3 regions of the Pseudomonas sp. L-22-4S-12 genome follow, and region 3 is predicted to be linked to each of the others. Evidence: predicted binding sites of a transcription regulator. Region 3 holds the regulator's gene; each other region holds the start of a gene.
What was found. The regulator FliA, encoded in region 3, starts transcription of late flagellar genes. The targets are predictions, from matches to a motif close to CTAAAGTTTNNNNNNNNNNNGCCGNTAA.

Region 1: F3I16_RS15795 (methyl-accepting chemotaxis protein) is a predicted target of FliA. The motif match lies at 3,084-3,111, and genes of this name have one in related genera.
Region 2: motA (flagellar motor stator protein MotA) is a predicted target of FliA. The motif match lies at 2,648-2,675, and genes of this name have one in related genera.

Annotation. Positions count from the first base shown of each region.
Region 1 is NZ_WELL01000006.1:200,431-205,872, reverse strand. It holds gene F3I16_RS15815 (branched-chain amino acid ABC transporter substrate-binding protein) at 1-591, opposite strand, end outside; gene F3I16_RS15810 (DUF1993 family protein) at 915-1,421, opposite strand; gene F3I16_RS15805 (DUF1294 domain-containing protein) at 1,500-2,204, opposite strand; gene F3I16_RS15800 (undecaprenyl-diphosphate phosphatase) at 2,209-3,042, opposite strand; gene F3I16_RS15795 (methyl-accepting chemotaxis protein) at 3,241-4,875, shown strand; gene F3I16_RS15790 (hypothetical protein) at 4,883-5,442, shown strand, end outside.
Region 2 is NZ_WELL01000001.1:1,096,144-1,101,585, reverse strand. It holds gene rsgA (small ribosomal subunit biogenesis GTPase RsgA) at 1-630, shown strand, start outside; gene motB (flagellar motor protein MotB) at 711-1,736, opposite strand; gene motA (flagellar motor stator protein MotA) at 1,742-2,593, opposite strand; gene F3I16_RS04955 (HDOD domain-containing protein) at 2,712-4,229, shown strand; gene F3I16_RS04950 (rhodanese-like domain-containing protein) at 4,317-5,132, shown strand; gene asd (archaetidylserine decarboxylase) at 5,145-5,442, shown strand, end outside.
Region 3 is NZ_WELL01000004.1:201,763-207,204, forward strand. It holds gene F3I16_RS12215 (chemotaxis protein CheA) at 1-656, opposite strand, end outside; gene F3I16_RS12220 (protein phosphatase CheZ) at 686-1,474, opposite strand; gene F3I16_RS12225 (chemotaxis response regulator CheY) at 1,494-1,868, opposite strand; gene fliA (RNA polymerase sigma factor FliA) at 1,950-2,696, opposite strand; gene fleN (flagellar synthesis regulator FleN) at 2,693-3,526, opposite strand; gene flhF (flagellar biosynthesis protein FlhF) at 3,623-4,948, opposite strand; gene flhA (flagellar biosynthesis protein FlhA) at 4,961-5,442, opposite strand, start outside.

The DNA of each region.
Region 1 (5,442 bases), on a different contig from region 3:
CACCGGCTCGATGCCGCGCTTGGCCAAGTGCGCCTTGGTCGCGTCGGCCAGGCCCTGGCCGTAGGTGTCCTTGTCGTGGATCACCGCGATCTTCTTGGCCTTGAGCTTGTCCACCAGGTAGTCGGCGGCCACTACGCCCTGCTGGTCGTCGCGGCCGCACATGCGGAACATGCCGGGCAGGCCGCGCTCGGTCACCTGCGGGTTGGTCGAGGCCGGGGTGATGGCGATGACGCCCGCCTCGTCGTACACCTCGGAGGCCGGCATGGTCGAGGAGGAACAGAAGTGGCCGATCACGCCGGCCGCCTTGTCCGAATCCACCAGACGGTTGGCCACCGCCACGGCCTGCTTCGGCTCGCAGGCGTCGTCGGCCTTGACCAGCTTGATCATCTCGCCGTTCACCCCGCCGGCGGCGTTGATGTCCTCGGCGGCCTGGCTGGCGCCCCGCCAGTACTGCTCGCCGAACGAGGCGTTGGGGCCGGTGTGCGGACCCGCCACGCCGATGACCACATCGGCCAGGGTGAAGGAAGAAGCGCCCATCGCGGTGCTGACAGCGAGAGCCAGAAAGCCTTTTCTGAAAATCTTCTGCGACATGGTAACTCCTGAGGTTTTAGGTAGTGGCAACCTGCGACAGCAAGGCTTGTGCCAGCGCCGCCCTCAAAAATCCAAGCAGAAAATTCGGAGAAACGTTAATAAACAAGCAGGGTTTTATGAAAAAAATTTCGCAGCACTTTCAGGGCTTGCGCTTTCGGGGAAAGCGCAGCCGCCATTTCGCCGGGGCCGCGCTTTACTTTCGGTAACGATGCCGGGCGCCGCGCTTGGCCGCCCAAATTCAGTGCGGCGAATCCACCCAGCCGCACCAGCAACCAACAGTCGCCGAAGCGGATCGGCAGGCGGGCCGGCCTGTCGCCAGGCCGTCAGGTACGCCCGAGGAAATCCATCTTGCCGATCTCCAAGCCATTGTGGCGCAGGATGGCGTAGGCGGTGGTGAGGTGGAAATAGAAGTTCGGCAGGACGAAATGCAGCAGGTAGTCCTGGCCGCTGAACTTCAGCTCGGCACCGGGAAAGCGGATCACCACCTCGCGCTCCTCGCTGCCGTCGATCTGTGCGGGACTGAAGCCCTGGATAAAGTCCAGGGTCTTCTGGATCCGCGCCTGCAGCTCGGCAAAGCTGCTCTCGCTATCGGCGAAGCTGGGAATCTCCGCCCCGGCCAGGCGCGCCGCGCAGCCCTTGGCCGCATCGCTGGCGATCTGCACCTGGCGGGTCAGCGGGTGCATGTCCGGTGCCAGGCGGGCATTGAGCAGCACCGCCGGGTCGATCTTCTTCGCGTCGGCATACACGGCCGCCTTGTCGAGGATGGCTGCAAGATTGCCGAACATGCGCACGAAGACCGGGATGGAAGCCTGATACATGGAAAGAGACATCGAGGGAGCTCCTGAGCCAAGGGTTGGGTCTGCCCTGCCAGGTTAGCTGTGGATTCGCCTCTCGTGCCAGTCGCCTGGCTAGCGCAGCAGCGGCAGCCAGGCCTGCAGGTGGCCAGCCAGGAAACGCCCGTCCAGCAACAGCTGGTCGAACCAGAACGCCTGGTGCAGCAGCACGATCGCCCAGAACACCAGCTGGAACGAGAGCTTGCGCGTCTTGTGGCGCAACAGCTGCTGCGCCAGCAGGGCGCCCGGCCAGCCGCCGAGCAGTTCGGTGACGTGCAGGTAGTTCTCCGGGGTGCGCCAGCGCCCCGCTTGCGCACTGCGCTTGTCGTGCCAGTACTGGGCGAAGCTGATCAGGCTGAGCAGCGGATAGGCACCCAGCGCCCAGAGGGCGCCGGAGCCGAGGAACAGCTGCAGGGCGCCGATGGCCGGCAGGCCGCACAGGGCCACGAACAGCAGCAGCTTGAGCGGCCGCTGGCGGATGGCTGGCTGGTGCTTGCGCGCCGCAGGACGCGGGCTGGCAGCCGGCTGGCGCGGCTTGCGGCGAATGGCCGGGCGATCCAGGCTGAGCCCCTCGAAGCGCATGTGCTCGGCGCGCAAGCGCCCCTGGGAGTCCTTGCCCGGCACGAACAGCACCGTCTCGCCCGGCTGCGGGCGGCGCTCGCCACGCAGCGCCGAGATATGCACGAACCACTGTTCGCCGCCCTGCTCCGCCTGGATGAAGCCGAAGCCCTTGGCATCGTTCCAGCTTTTCAGGGTGCCGCGTCGCTCCGTCGCCAGCATGCCGTCAGTGGGCCTGTACCGTGGACCAGTCGATCAGGCCGAACAGCCAGGTGGCCAGGATCAGCAGGCCGAAGCCGATGCGGTACCAGGCGAACACCGCATAGCTGTGGTTGGCGATGAACTTGAGCAGCGCGCGCACGGCGATCATGGCGAAGACGAACGACACCACGAAGCCCAGGGCGAACACCGGCAGGTCGCCGGGCTGGAACAGCTCGCGGTACTTGTAGCCGGAATAGACCGCCGCGCCGACCATGGTCGGCATGGCCAGGAAGAAGGAAAACTCGGTGGCGGCGCGGCGCGACAGGCCGAACAGCAGGCCGCCGATGATCGTCGAGGCAGAGCGCGAAGTGCCGGGAATCATCGCCAGGCACTGGGCGCAGCCGATCTTCAGGGCTTCCTTCCAGGTCATGTCGTCGACTTCCTCGACTGTCACCTCATGCTGGCGCTGCTCGGCCCAGAGAATGATCACCCCGCCGACCACCAGGGCCGCCGCCACTGTGATCGGGTTGAACAGGTAGTGGTGGATCTGGTCGGAAAAGGCCACGCCAAGCACCACCGCCGGCATGAAGGCGATCAGCAGGTTGGCGGTGAAGCGCTGCGCCTGCGCCTGCTTGGGCACATTGAACACCACCTCGAGGATCTTGCGGCGGTACTCCCAGACCACTGCGAGGATGGCGCCGAGCTGGATGATGATGTTGAAGGCCTTGGCCCGGTCGCCGCCGAAGCCGATCAGATCGGCGACGATGATCTGGTGGCCGGTGCTGGAAATCGGCAGGAACTCGGTCAAACCTTCGACGATACCCAGAATCAGTGCCTGAAAGGCGACCCACAAATCCATGAAATCCTCGCAATACCCGCCGGCATGGCAGGCGAGACAAATTAATGTTGCCGAATATTCGGCCGAAAAAAAGGCAGCGCATCCTATCAGAGGCGCCCCGACTGTGCCGCCCTTGCCAACAGCTAATTGAACAGCTTCTAGACTCAGTGTCTGCTGAGCCCCGAAGCCTGCCCTAAGAAGAAGTGGAGTCACCTGCCCATGAACAGTCTGCGCCGCCTGCCGATCAATCGTCGCCTGTGGCTGATCCTGCTCAGTTCCATCCTCATGCTGCTGGCCCTGACGGCGCTGATGCTGAAGCAGACCTACGACGACCTGTACGCGGCCAAGGCCCTGAAAACCCGCGAGGTGGTGGAAACCGCCAGCGGCATCCTGCGCCACTTCCAGGCCCTGGAAAGCGCCGGCAGCCTGCCGCGGGCCGAGGCGCAGCAACAGGCCATGCAGCTGGTGCGCGGCCTGCGCTATGACCAGGACGATTATTTCTGGATCAACGACCTGACCCCGCAGATGATCATGCACCCGGCCAACCCCAAGCTCGAAGGGCAGAACCTGGCGAACATGAAGGACCCGGACGGCAAGTTCCTGTTCAACGACATGGTCGCCGTGGCGAAACGCCAGGGCGCCGGCCTGGTCGACTACCGCTGGCCCAAGCCGGGCGCCGCGGAACCGCTGCCCAAGGTGTCCTATGTCCAGCTGTTCGAGCCCTGGGGCTGGATCATCGGCTCCGGCATCTACCTCGACGACATGCAGGCCGAGTTCCGCCAGCAGGCCCTGCGCGCCCTGGGCGTGCTGCTGCTGATCAGCGTGCTGCTCGGCGCCCTGGTCATCCTCATCGTGCGCAGCATCGCCCGACCGCTGGACGAAGCGGTCGACGCCATGGCCAACATCGCCAGCGGCGAAGCCGACCTGACCCGCAGCATGGACCACAGCGGCGGCGACGAGCTGACCGCCCTGGGCAGCCACTTCAACGCCTTCACCGGCAAGCTGCGCGGCGTCATCAGCCAGTCGCTGCAGGCCGCCGGCGCCCTCGACCAGGCCTCGCAGTCGCTGGGCGAAGTGGCCAGTAGCGCCCAGCAGCACAGCCAGCAGCAGTCGCAGCAGATGGAGCTGGTGGCGACCGCGATCAACGAGGTGTCCTATGCCGTGCAGGACGTGGCGAAGAACGCCGAACACGCGGCCGGCGAGGTGCGCCTGGCCGAGGAGCAGGCCCAGCAGGGCCAGCAGAATATCGCAAGCAGCCTGCGCCAGATCGACCAGCTGTCCAGCACCATCGACCAGGCGGTCGAGGTGATCAGCACCCTCGCCGCCGAGAGCACGCAGATCGGCAGCGTGCTGGAGGTCATCCGCTCGATTGCCGAGCAGACCAACCTGCTGGCCCTCAACGCCGCCATCGAGGCCGCCCGCGCCGGCGAGCAGGGCCGCGGTTTTGCCGTGGTCGCCGACGAGGTGCGCCTGCTGGCCCAGCGCACCCAGCAGTCCACCGCCGAGATCCAGGGCATGATCGAGCGCCTGCAGGGCAACTCGGAAGCCGCGGTCAAGGTGATCAACGCCAGCAGCCAGGCCTCGCTGCAAACGGTCGAACAGGCGCGGCAGGCCGGCGAGAGCCTCAGCCAGATCGCCAGTTCACTGCGTAACCTCACGGGCTTGAATGCTTCGATCGCCAGTGCCACCCTGCAACAATCGCACGTAGTCGAAGATATCAACCACAATGTCACCCAGGCGGCCTCGCTGGCACATGAAAATGCCCTGGCCGCCGATCAATCCAGCCAGGCCAGCCAGCATCTGGGCCAGCTGGCAGGACAACTGAGCCAGTTGCTGGGGCAATTTCGTGTATGAGGGCTGAATGAGCAGCATGGAACATCAGGAAGTCGATCTGAATCGACCGCAAAACCAGGACCTGATCTGGGACATGAACAGCATCGCCCGGCGCGAGCTGGCCGAACGCTTCATCAAGCTGTTCGAGAATCGCCTGTGCGTCTATTCCGAGTCCGTGCGCCAGCTGTACACCAACTACAACCTGCACTTCCCCAGCGACCAGGGCCGCAAGATGGTGGTGCTGCCCAACCCCTACGCCTTCCATGACACCCTGCACGGCATCGAGATCGCCGCCGTGCGCCAGACCGGCCTGTGCGTGCTGCCTGGCGTGGTCCTGGGCAAGCCCGGGCTGTTGCTGGCCACGCAGATGAAGGACGGCGGCCCGGCGCCCAAGACCATGCCGTTCAAGCAGGCCCTGGCGCAGATCATCAGCAACCAGAAGAAGATCGGCGATGTGTTCCTGCCGATCATGATGAAGGGCGACCTGCGCGAGTTCGACCAGCAGATGCCCTACATCCACCTGCACCGCCTGCAGGTGCAGAAGCTCACCCGCCTGTCGAGCTTCGAGCGCGACGACATCCAACTAAC
Region 2 (5,442 bases), on a different contig from region 3:
CCGCTGCCGCATGCCCACGCCAACCTGATCGACCGCTACCTGATCGCCGCCGAGCACGCCGGCATCCAGCCGCAGCTGCTGCTGAACAAGGCCGACCTGGTCGACGCGGAAAATGCCGCGCACCTCAATGGCCTGCTCGCCACCTACCGCCAGCTCGGCTACCCGCTGCTGGAAGTATCGGCCCACGAAGGCGGCGGAATGGATGAACTGCGCAAGCGCCTGGACGGCCACGTCAGCGTGTTCGTCGGCCAGTCCGGGGTCGGCAAGTCGTCGCTGGTCAACAGCCTGCTGCCCGGCGTCGACACCCGCGTCGGCCCGTTGTCGGAAGTCACCGGCAAGGGCACCCACACCACCACCACCGCGCGGCTGTTCCACTTCCCCGGCGGCGGCGAGCTGATCGACTCCCCCGGCATTCGCGAATTCGGCCTCGGCCATGTCAGCCGCGACGACGTCGAGGCCGGCTTCATCGAGTTCCGCGACCTGCTCGGCACCTGTCGCTTCCGCGACTGCAAGCACGACCGCGAGCCCGGCTGCGCCCTGCTCAGGGCCCTCGAGGATGGCCGCATACAGCCGCAGCGCATGGCCAGCTACCGGCACATCATTGCCAGCCTGCCCGAGGCGGAATACTGAGCCCCGCCCCGGTAGAAACGACAAGGCCGCGATCATCGCGGCCTTTTTCATCGTGCAGTCCCGCACGCGACGCGAGCCGCCTACTCCCTGGGCTCGTCGAACTGCAGCGCGCCATCCTCGAAGATGTTCAGCTTCTGGCGCAGCTCCGGCGGCTGCACCGGGGCATCGGCCGCCGGCACCGGGTCGGCCGGCGTGGCGCCCTCGGCAGGCCGCGCGTCACCCTGCTGCTCCTGCTCGCCCTCGATGGCGCGCTGCGCCTTCTTGGTCAGCACGGTGATGTCGATGCGCCGGTTCACCGGGTTGAGCGGGTCCTGACGATCGAACAGCGCCGACGAGGCGTAACCGACCACCCGCGCCACGCGCTCGTCCGGGTAGCCCCCGGCGACCAAGGCCCGCCGCGCGGCATTGGCACGGTTGGCGGACAGCTCCCAGTTGCCGAACTCGCCATCGGCGGCAAACGGCTTGGCATCGGTATGGCCGCTGACGCTGATCTTGTTCGGCACTTCCTTGATGGTCTCGGCGAGGATCAGCAGGATGTCCTCGAAATAGGGCTGCAGGCGGGCGCTGCCGAGGTCGAACATCGGCCGGTTCTCGGCATCCATGATCTGGATGCGCAGGCCATCCTGGGTGATCTCGAAGAGGATCTGGTCCTTGAACTTCTGCAGCTGCGGATTCTCGTCGACCTTGGTCTGCAGCTCCTGCAGGAGCATTTCCAGGCGCTCGCGCTCGACCTGCTCGGCGAGCTCTTCGGCCTGGCTGGCGCTGACTTCCTGCTGCGCCTCGGTCTGCGCGTCGATCGCCGCCTCCTGGGCATCCGGGGCGTCTTTCACCTCGGGATTGAGGGTGCGGTCCGGGGCCGGCGTCGGCGTGCCGCCGAGGTCGATCACATGGGGGCTGGCACTCTCGGTGAAGCCGATGGGGTCCTGGAAGTAACCGGAGATGGCCTTCTTCTGCTCGGGGGTGGCCGAACTCATCAGCCACATCACCAGGAAGAACGCCATCATCGCCGTGGCGAAGTCGGCGAAGGCGATTTTCCAGGCGCCGCCATGGTGACCGCCAGCGGTCTTCTTGACCCGCTTGACGATGATTGGCTGGTTGTTTTCCATGGCCCTTAGTTACCGCGCATGGCCTGCTCGAGCTCGCTGAAGCTCGGCCGGTGCGCGGGAAACAGCACCTTGCGCCCGAACTCCACAGCCAGCGTCGGCGGCATGCCGGAAGCGGAAGCCACCAGCGTGGCCTTGATCGCCTCGTACAGGTTCAGTTCTTCCTTGGCATCGTGTTCCAGGGCACCGGAGAGCGGGCCGAAGAAGCCGTAGGAGGCGAGGATGCCGAGGAAGGTCCCGACCAGGGCGGTACCGACCTTCTCGCCGATCTGCGCGTTGTCCGCGGAGGCGAGGATCGACATGGTGATCACGATGCCCAGCACCGCCGCGACGATACCCATGGCCGGCATGCCGTCGGCCACCTTGGCCACCGCATGGGCCGGGTGTTCCAGCTCTTCCTTGAGGCCGTTGAGCTCCATGTCGAAGAGGTTCTCCAGCTCGTGCGGCGCCATGTTGCCGGACGACATGATGCGCAGGTAATCGCAGATGAAGGCGGTCATCCCCGCATCCTTGAGCACCGAGGGGTACTTGCTGAAGATCGGGCTGGCGTTGGGGTCTTCGACATCCGCCTCGATGGCCATCATGCCTTCGCGGCGACTCTTGTTGAGAATTTCGTAGAGCAGCTTCAGCACCTCCAGGTAGAAGGTGTGGGTGAAGCGCGAGCTGAACATCTTCAACGACTTCTTGAAGACGGTCATGAAGGTGCTGCCCGGGTTGGCCTGCAGGAAGGCGCCCAGGGCGGCGCCGCCGATGATCATCACCTCGAAGGGGTGGATCAGCGCCATGAACTTGCCGCCGGACAGGATGAAGCCGCCGAGCACGCTGCCGAATACGACCAAGATGCCGAGGATTTTTGCCATGGGAGATGAGCTTGAAGAGTCAGTCGGAAGGGTTATGCAAAACAACCCTTCTATTTATCGGAAGTATTGCGCCAGACTATAGGCAGTAAAGGCGAAAAGCCAGTTTGGCTCAATCTGCATGCCCACTTCCAAAGCCGCTCCACGCACCCTCGACGCCTGGCTCAAGCAGCTGGACGCCATTCGCCTGCCGGTTGCCGCCGACCAGCACGAACGCGTACGCCGCACCCTGGTCGACAGCCGCCGCTCGCTGCGCGAGATCGCCGAGCAGATGCAGCACAGCCCGGCCATCGCCCTGCTGCTGCTGCGCGAAGCCAATCGCAGCAGCAACAGCTTCAGCGAGCCGGCGGAGAGCCTGGAGATGGCACTCAACCGCCTCGGCCTGAGCCGCGCCGAGACCCTGCTGAACCAGATGCCGGTGGTCGACGAGGCGCAGATCCCCCTGGCCCTGCGCCAGCTGCTGCTGATCAGCCAGCACGCCTCGCAGCAGGCCAACGGCCTGTTCGCCAACCGCCTGGCCCGCCTGTGGCAGGAGATCCACTGGGGCAGCCTGCTGTTCCTCGCCCCGCTGTGGCCACTGGTCATGGCCTACCCGCAGCTGTTCGAGGCCTGGGAGCGGCGGGTGCTGGGCCAGGGCGAGCCGGCCAGCCGGGTCGAGCGCGAACTGCTCGGCGCGCCCCTGCTGCAGCTGTGTCTGGCCCTGGCCCGCCACTGGCGCCTGCCGGAATGGATAGTCCAGGGCTACCGCCTGCTGGTCGCGGACCGCCGCCTGCTGGTCAAGGCCCTGCATATCGCCCACGACAACGAACACCCCCTGCACCAGCAGCAGTTGCTCGATGCCGACCCGCACCTGCGCCGCTGGCTGACCCTGCCGGGCAACAGCATCCTGCTGGCCAACGGCCTGGCGCTCTCCGCCCACCACAACTGGAGCTGCCAGCACCACCTGCGCTGGCAGCGTCTGACCGGGCTGTACCTGCACGTGGCCCTCGGCGAGCTGCAGCCGCTGGTGCACCAGCAGGCCGTACACAGCGCCCACCAGCATGCCCAGCCCGGCCTCTGGCACCCCGCCGAGGCCCTGCTCTGGCCCTGGGACGGCTGCCGCCTGCAGCACCGGCCCCCGCCCGCGGCAGTCAAGGGCGAGCTGGAACTGTGGAAGGAGCATTGCGCACGCCTGCTGGCCAACCCGTCCGGCTTCGCCAACGTGCTGCAGCTGACCGATTGCGCACGCGGCGCCCTGCAGGCCGCCGGCATGCAGCGCATCCTGGTGCTGCTGGCCGACCGCACGCAGAGCCGGCTGATGACCCAGCAGGCCGCCGGCCTGCCGGCGGAAGCCGCCCAGCTGCGCCTCGACCCGGCGCACAGCCAGGTACTCCAGCGCCTGCTCAGCCAGCCCGGGCAACTGCGCCTGAGCCCGGCCAATATCGCCCAGTTCTCCGCCCTGCTGCCGGGCAGCCTGAAGGCCCTGTTCAGCGGCGAGCACCTGCTGCTGCGCTCGCTGGCCAGCAACGGCCGGGTGGTGATGCTGCTGGTGGCCGACCAGCAGGGCGCCCCGATCAGCGACAGCCAGCTGCAGGTGTTCGCCAAGACCGCCCAGTGCATCGAGCGTGCCCTGGCCAGCTTTGCCCGCCGCGGCACCTAGGGTCTGTTGCCGTTTCGTTCGCGAACCGCGAACAGACCCTGGTCTTCCGCTACAATCGCGCCTTTTCCCCGTTGCCGGAGGCTTCCCATGTCCGCCTTCTCCACCCTGCCGCTGGTCATCGAACCGGCCGAGCTGGCCGCGCGCCTGCAGGCCGCCGAGTTGATCCTGGTCGACCTGAGCAGTGCCGCGCGCTATGCCCAGGGGCATATTCCCGGCGCCCACTGGGTCGACAGCAAGCGCACCCAGCTGGGCCTGCCACCGGCGCCCGGCCTGCTGCCGGAGCGGGCGCAGCTGGAAGCCCTGTTCGGCGAACTGGGCCATCGCCCGGACGCGGTCTACGTGGTCTACGACGACGAGGGCGGCGGCTGGGCCGGGCGCTTCATCTGGCTGCTCGACGTGATCGGCCACCGCCACTACCACTACCTCAACGGCGGCCTGCAGGCCTGGCTCGGCGAAGGCCGCGAACTCAGCCAGGCCCAGCCGGCCGCCGGCACCGCGCAGGTCAGCCTGACCCTGCACGACGCGCCCACCGCCAGCCGCGAATACCTGCAGAGCCGCCTGGGCGCCAGCGACCTGGCGATCTGGGACGCGCGCTCGCCCGCCGAATTCAGCGGCGAGAAAGTCCTGGCCGCCAAGGGCGGGCATATTCCGGGGGCCGTCAACTTCGAGTGGACCGCCGGCATGGACGCCCAGCGCGACCTGCGCATCCGCACCGACCTGGCCGCGGTACTCGCCCGACTGGGCATCACCCCGGACAAGGAACTGATCACCCACTGCCAGACCCACCGCCGCTCGGGCTTCACCTACCTGGCGGCCAAGGCCCTCGGCTACCCGCGGGTCAAGGCCTACGCCGGCTCCTGGTCCGAGTGGGGCAACCATCCCGACACCCCGGTCGAGTCTTAACCGATTCAAGGAATCTTCATGAAACAGCGCCTGTTCATCCTCAGCCAGTACCTGCTGCCGCACCACCTGCTGTCGCGCCTGATCGGCTGCGCCGCCGAATGCCGCGCCGCCTGGTTCAAGGACCGCCTGATCGGCTGGTTCGCCAAGCAGTACCAGGTCAACATGAGCGAGGCCCAGGTCGAAGACCTGACGGCCTACGAGCACTTCAACGCCTTCTTCACCCGCGCCCTGAAAGACGGCGCGCGCCAGCTGGACGCCAGCCCCGGCGCCATCCTCAGCCCCGCCGACGGCGCGGTCAGCCAGCTCGGGC
Region 3 (5,442 bases):
TTGCCAACCGCCGCGACCGGTGCGGGAGCCACAACGGCCGTTTCGCTGAACTTGCCCTTGCCGTGCAACTGGTCGAGCAGCGACTCGAACTCGTCATCGGTGATTTCATCCGAGCCCACCGCGGCAGGCGCCGGGCTCTCGCCCGCCGGCTCGCCAATGGCTTGCAGCAGCTGTTCGAACTCGCTGTCGGTGATGTCGCCGCCCGCCACCGGCGCCGGCTCGGGCGCCGCCTCGACGACGGCGACCTCGACCTGCTCGTCCGCACTCTCCGGCTCGGCCAGGCGGGCCAGCGCCGCCAGCAATTCGGGAGTAGCCGGGGTGACCTCGGCGCGCTCGCGCACCTGGCTGAACATTTCGTTGACGGCGTCGAGGGCCTGCAGCACAACGTCCATCAGCTCGGCGGTCACCCGCCGCTCACCCTTGCGCAGGATGTCGAAGACGTTTTCCGCAATGTGGCAGCATTCCACCAGCTCGTTCAGCTGGAGGAACCCGGCGCCCCCCTTGACGGTGTGAAACCCACGGAAAATCGCATTGAGCAGGTCCGTGTCATCCGGTCGGCTTTCCAGCTCGACCAGTTGTTCGGACAGCAGTTCAAGAATTTCGCCGGCCTCTACCAGGAAGTCCTGGAGGATTTCTTCATCGGCGTCGAAGCTCATCGGTGCGCTCCAAAGGCTCTGTTAGAGCCTTAAAATCCCAGGCTGGACAGCAGATCGTCGACATCGTCCTGACTGGACGCGACGTCTTCACGCTTATCGGCATGAATCTGCGGACCTTCACCCCGGGAAGGCTCTTTTTGTTGTTCTTGCTCGGCGCGCAGCACGTCATGGTCATGCTGGATGCCCGCAAAACGATCGACATGACTGGCCATCAGCACCAGCTTGAGCAGATTGCTCTCCACCTCGGTGACCAACTGGGTCACGCGCTTGATCACCTGGCCGGTCAGGTCCTGGTAATCCTGGGCCAGCATGATGTCGTTCAGGTGGCCGGAGAGTTTCTGGCTGTCGCGCTCGCTACGGGCGAGGAACAACTCGATACGCTTGGCCAACTCGCGGAAGGCGTCGGCCCCCAGCTCGCGGCGCATGAAGCGCCCCCAGTCGGCATTCAGGCTCTGCGCCTCGTCACCCAGGTCGTTGACCAGCGGTGCGCTCTGCTCGACCAGATCCATGGTGCGATTGGCCGCTTTCTCGGTCATCTGCACCACGTAGGACAGCCGCTCGGTGGCGTCGCTGATCTGCGAGACCTCCTGGGCGTGCGGATTGCGCGGATCGATCTGGAAGTTGACGATGGCGTTGTGCAGTTCGCGCGTCAGCCGGCCGACTTCCTGGTACAGCCCCCGGTCGCGGGTCTGGTTGAGTTCGTGGATCAGTTGCACCGCTTCGCCAAAACGACCTTTTTCCAGGCTGTCGACGAGTTGCGTTGCATGCAGCTTCAGGGTCGATTCAAGCTCGCCCAGAGAGGAGTCATCGTGTGCCATAGCGCCCTCGTGGCGAACATCAGCCGTTAACCCGTTCGAAGATCTTCTCGATCTTCTCCTTGAGCACCTGGGCCGTGAACGGCTTGACCACGTAGCCATTCACCCCGGCCTGTGCGGCCTCGATGATCTGGTCACGCTTGGCCTCGGCGGTCACCATCAGCACCGGCAGGGTTTTCAGGCGTTCGTCGGCGCGTACTGCGCGCAGCAGGTCGATGCCGGTCATGCCCGGCATGTTCCAGTCGGTCACCAGGAAGTCGAAGCTGCCGCTCTGCAGCATCGGCAGCGCGGTGACCCCGTCATCCGCTTCGGCGGTATTGGTGAAACCCAAATCACGCAAGAGGTTCTTGATGATCCGTCGCATCGTCGAAAAGTCGTCAACGATGAGGATTTTCATGTTCTTGTCCAAGTCGACCTCCGTACAGTCCTAAACGCCCTCGGCCCCCGGGGACGTCGCAATCGTGAAACCGGTTGCCCTTCAGCTCGCCCGCCACTCGCCCAGACGTGCGCGCAAACGCGCGGCGCACTGGCTGTGCAGCTGGCTGACACGGGACTCGCTGACTCCCAGGACCTCACCGATTTCCTTGAGATTCAGTTCTTCGTCGTAATACAGCGCTATAACCAGACGCTCGCGCTCCGGCAGGTTGGCGATGGCATCGGCCAGCGCCGCCTGGAAGCGTTCATCTTCCAGCTCATGCAAGGGTTCGGTCTGGGTGCTCCCGGTGTCTTCCTGCATGCCGCCATGTTCGCCGTCCTGCACCAGGTCGTCGAAACTGAACAGACGGCTGCCCAAAGTGTCGCCAAGGATGCCGTAGTAATCCTCGAGACTCAATTGGAGTTCGGCCGCAACCTCTTGATCTTTAGCGTCTCTGCCGGTTCTCGCCTCAATCTTTCGGATCGCGTCGCTGACCATGCGGGTATTGCGGTGCACCGAACGCGGCGCCCAATCGCCCTTGCGCACCTCGTCGAGCATGGCGCCACGGATGCGAATGCCGGCATAGGTTTCGAAACTGGCGCCCTTGCCGCCGTCATATTTCTTCGAGGCTTCGAGCAGGCCGATCATGCCGGCCTGGATCAGGTCATCCACCTGCACGCTGGCCGGCAGACGCGCCAGCAGGTGGTAGGCAATGCGCTTGACCAGAGGCGCATAGCGTTCGATCAATTGGTGCTGGGAATCCTGCGCCTGGGCCTTGCTGTACATACGGAGTCCACTGGCTGCTGTCATACCGCGGAACCCGCGACCGGCTGCTGCACCAGACGCTCGACGAAAAACTCCAGATGGCCGCGCGGGTTGGCCGGCAACGGCCAGGTGTCGACTTTCTGGGCGATCGCCTTGAACGCCAGTGCGCACTTCGAGCGCGGGAAAGCTTCATAGACCGCGCGCTGCTTCTGCACGGCTTTGCGCACCGACTCGTCGTACGGTACGGCGCCCACATACTGCAGGGCCACATCGAGGAAGCGGTCGGTGACCTTGGTCAGCTTAGCAAACAGGTTGCGGCCTTCCTGGGGGCTGTGGGCCATGTTGGCCAGCACGCGGAAACGGCTCATGCCGTAGTCGCGATTGAGCAGCTTGATCAGGGCGTAGGCGTCGGTGATCGAGGTCGGCTCGTCGCAGACCACCACGATGACTTCCTGGGCGGCGCGGACGAAGCTGACCACGCCATCGCCGATCCCCGCGGCGGTGTCGATCACCAGCACATCGAGGTTCTCGCTGATATCGCTGAACGCCTGGATCAGCCCGGCGTGCTGCATGGGGGTCAGCTGCACCATGCTCTGCGTGCCGGAGGCGGCCGGCACGATGCGGATGCCGCCCGGCCCCTGGATCAGCACGTCCTTGAGGTCACACTCGCCGGATATCACATCGGCCAGGGTGCGTTTGGCGGTCAGGCCGAGCAGCACGTCGACATTGGCCAGGCCCAGGTCGGCGTCCATCAGCATGACCCGACGGCCGAGGTCGGCCAGGGCCAGCGACAGATTCACCGACACGTTGGTCTTGCCGACGCCACCCTTGCCGCCGGTTACGGCGATCACCTGTACGGGATGCATACTACCCATGTTCTCTACACACCTTGTCTTGCCTGGACTGGGCCGGTCGGGCAACTCCACCGACCGCTCCTCAACACTAGAACGCCTTGCTCAGCACCGCTCGCCCTAACCCGCCCGGCGCGCCGGATTCTGGTACAGGCCGGCGAATACGTCCGCCATGGCTTCCTCGCTCGGATCTTCCGCGCTTTGCAGGCTGACCGCCCGGCTCACCAGTTGGTGGCTGCGCGGCAGTTGCAGATCGTCCGGAATCTTAGGCCCATCAGTCAGATAGGCTACCGGTAGATGCTGGCTGATAGCCAGCCCTAAAACCTCGCCGAGGCTGGTGGCTTCATCCAGCTTGCTCAGGATGCAACCCGCCAGACCGCAGCGCTTGTAGCTGTGGTACGCCGCCTTGAGCACCTGGCTCTGGCTGGTGGCGGCCAGCACCAGGTAATTCTTGGCATTCACGCCGCGCCCGGCGAGACTTTCCAGCTGCATGCGCAGGGCCGGGTCGTTGCCCGGCAGGCCGGCGGTGTCGATCAGCACCACGCGCTTGCGCGCCAGCGGCGCCAGGGCCTGGACCAGCGACTGGCCGGGGTCGACCTGGGTCACCGACACATCGAGGATGCGCCCGAGGGTCTTCAGCTGCTCCTGGGCACCGATGCGGAAGCTGTCCATGCTCACCAGGGCGATGCTCTGCGGGCCGTACTTGAGCACGTAGCGCGCGGCCAGCTTGGCCAGGGTGGTGGTCTTGCCCATGCCGGCCGGGCCGACCAGAGCGATCACCCCGCCCTCCTCCAGCGGCTCGACCTTCGGCGTGCGAATCGCGTGGGCCAGGTGCGCCAGCAGCATGCGCCAGGCTTGGCGCGGCTCGGCGACCTTGCCGACGCGCTCCAGCAGCGCCTTGGAAATCTCGGCGGACAGGCCCATGCGCTGCAGGCGGCGCCACAGGTTGGCCTGTTCCGGCTTGCGGGTCTGCATCTGGCCCCAGGCAATCGAGCCCAGCTGCACTTCGATCAGCTCGCGCAGGCCATTGAGTTCGAAGCGCATGGCATCGATGGCACCCTGGTCGGCGCCGGTCCGCTGCGGAGCCGCCGCCACTGGCGCCGGTGCCGGGCGCTGAGCCTTGACGGCAGTGGCCGGCAGCTCGGGGGCGATCAGCGACTCGTTGGCGAACAGCTGGCGGTCCTTGCGCTCGTCGGCCACGGCGCGGCTGGCCAGGTCGGCCTGGGCATTGGCGATCTTCGCCTGGGTCTTGCGCAGTTCGGCTTCCAGCGCCGGGTTGGGCTGGCGCGCCGGCTCGGCGGGCAGCTGATAGTCCAGCGCGGCAGTCAGCTCGACCCCGCCGGCCACCCGGCGATTGCCGATGATGGCGGCGTCGGCGCCCAGTTCGTCACGCACCAGTTTCATGGCGGTACGCATATCGGCGGCGAAGAAGCGTTTGACTTGCATGGCTTAGAACCCTCAGTTCTGGCCCACCGTCGCAACGATGGTGACCTGCTTGTTATCCGGTATTTCCTGGTAGGCCAGTACATGCATGCTCGGTACGGCGAGTCGCGCAAAGCGCGAGAGCATCGCCCGAACCGGGCCGGCCACCAGCAGGATCACCGGTTTGCCGAGCATTTCCTGGCGCTGCGCCGCATCCACCAGGGAGCGTTGCAGCTTTTCAGCCATTCCGGGTTCGAGGAGGATGCCGTCCTCGGAGCCCTGACCGGCCTTCTGCAGGCTATTCAGCAAAATCTGTTCCAACCTGGGCTCCAGAGTGATCACAGGCAGCTCCGGCTCTAGTCCCACAACGCTTTGCACGATTGCACGGGCCAGCGCGACGCGAACTGCGGCGACCATCGCGGCGGGATCTTGACTCTTTGGCGCCACGTTGGCGATGGCTTCGGCGATGGTGCGGATGTCGCGTACCGGCACCTGTTCCTGCAGCAGCGACTGCAGCA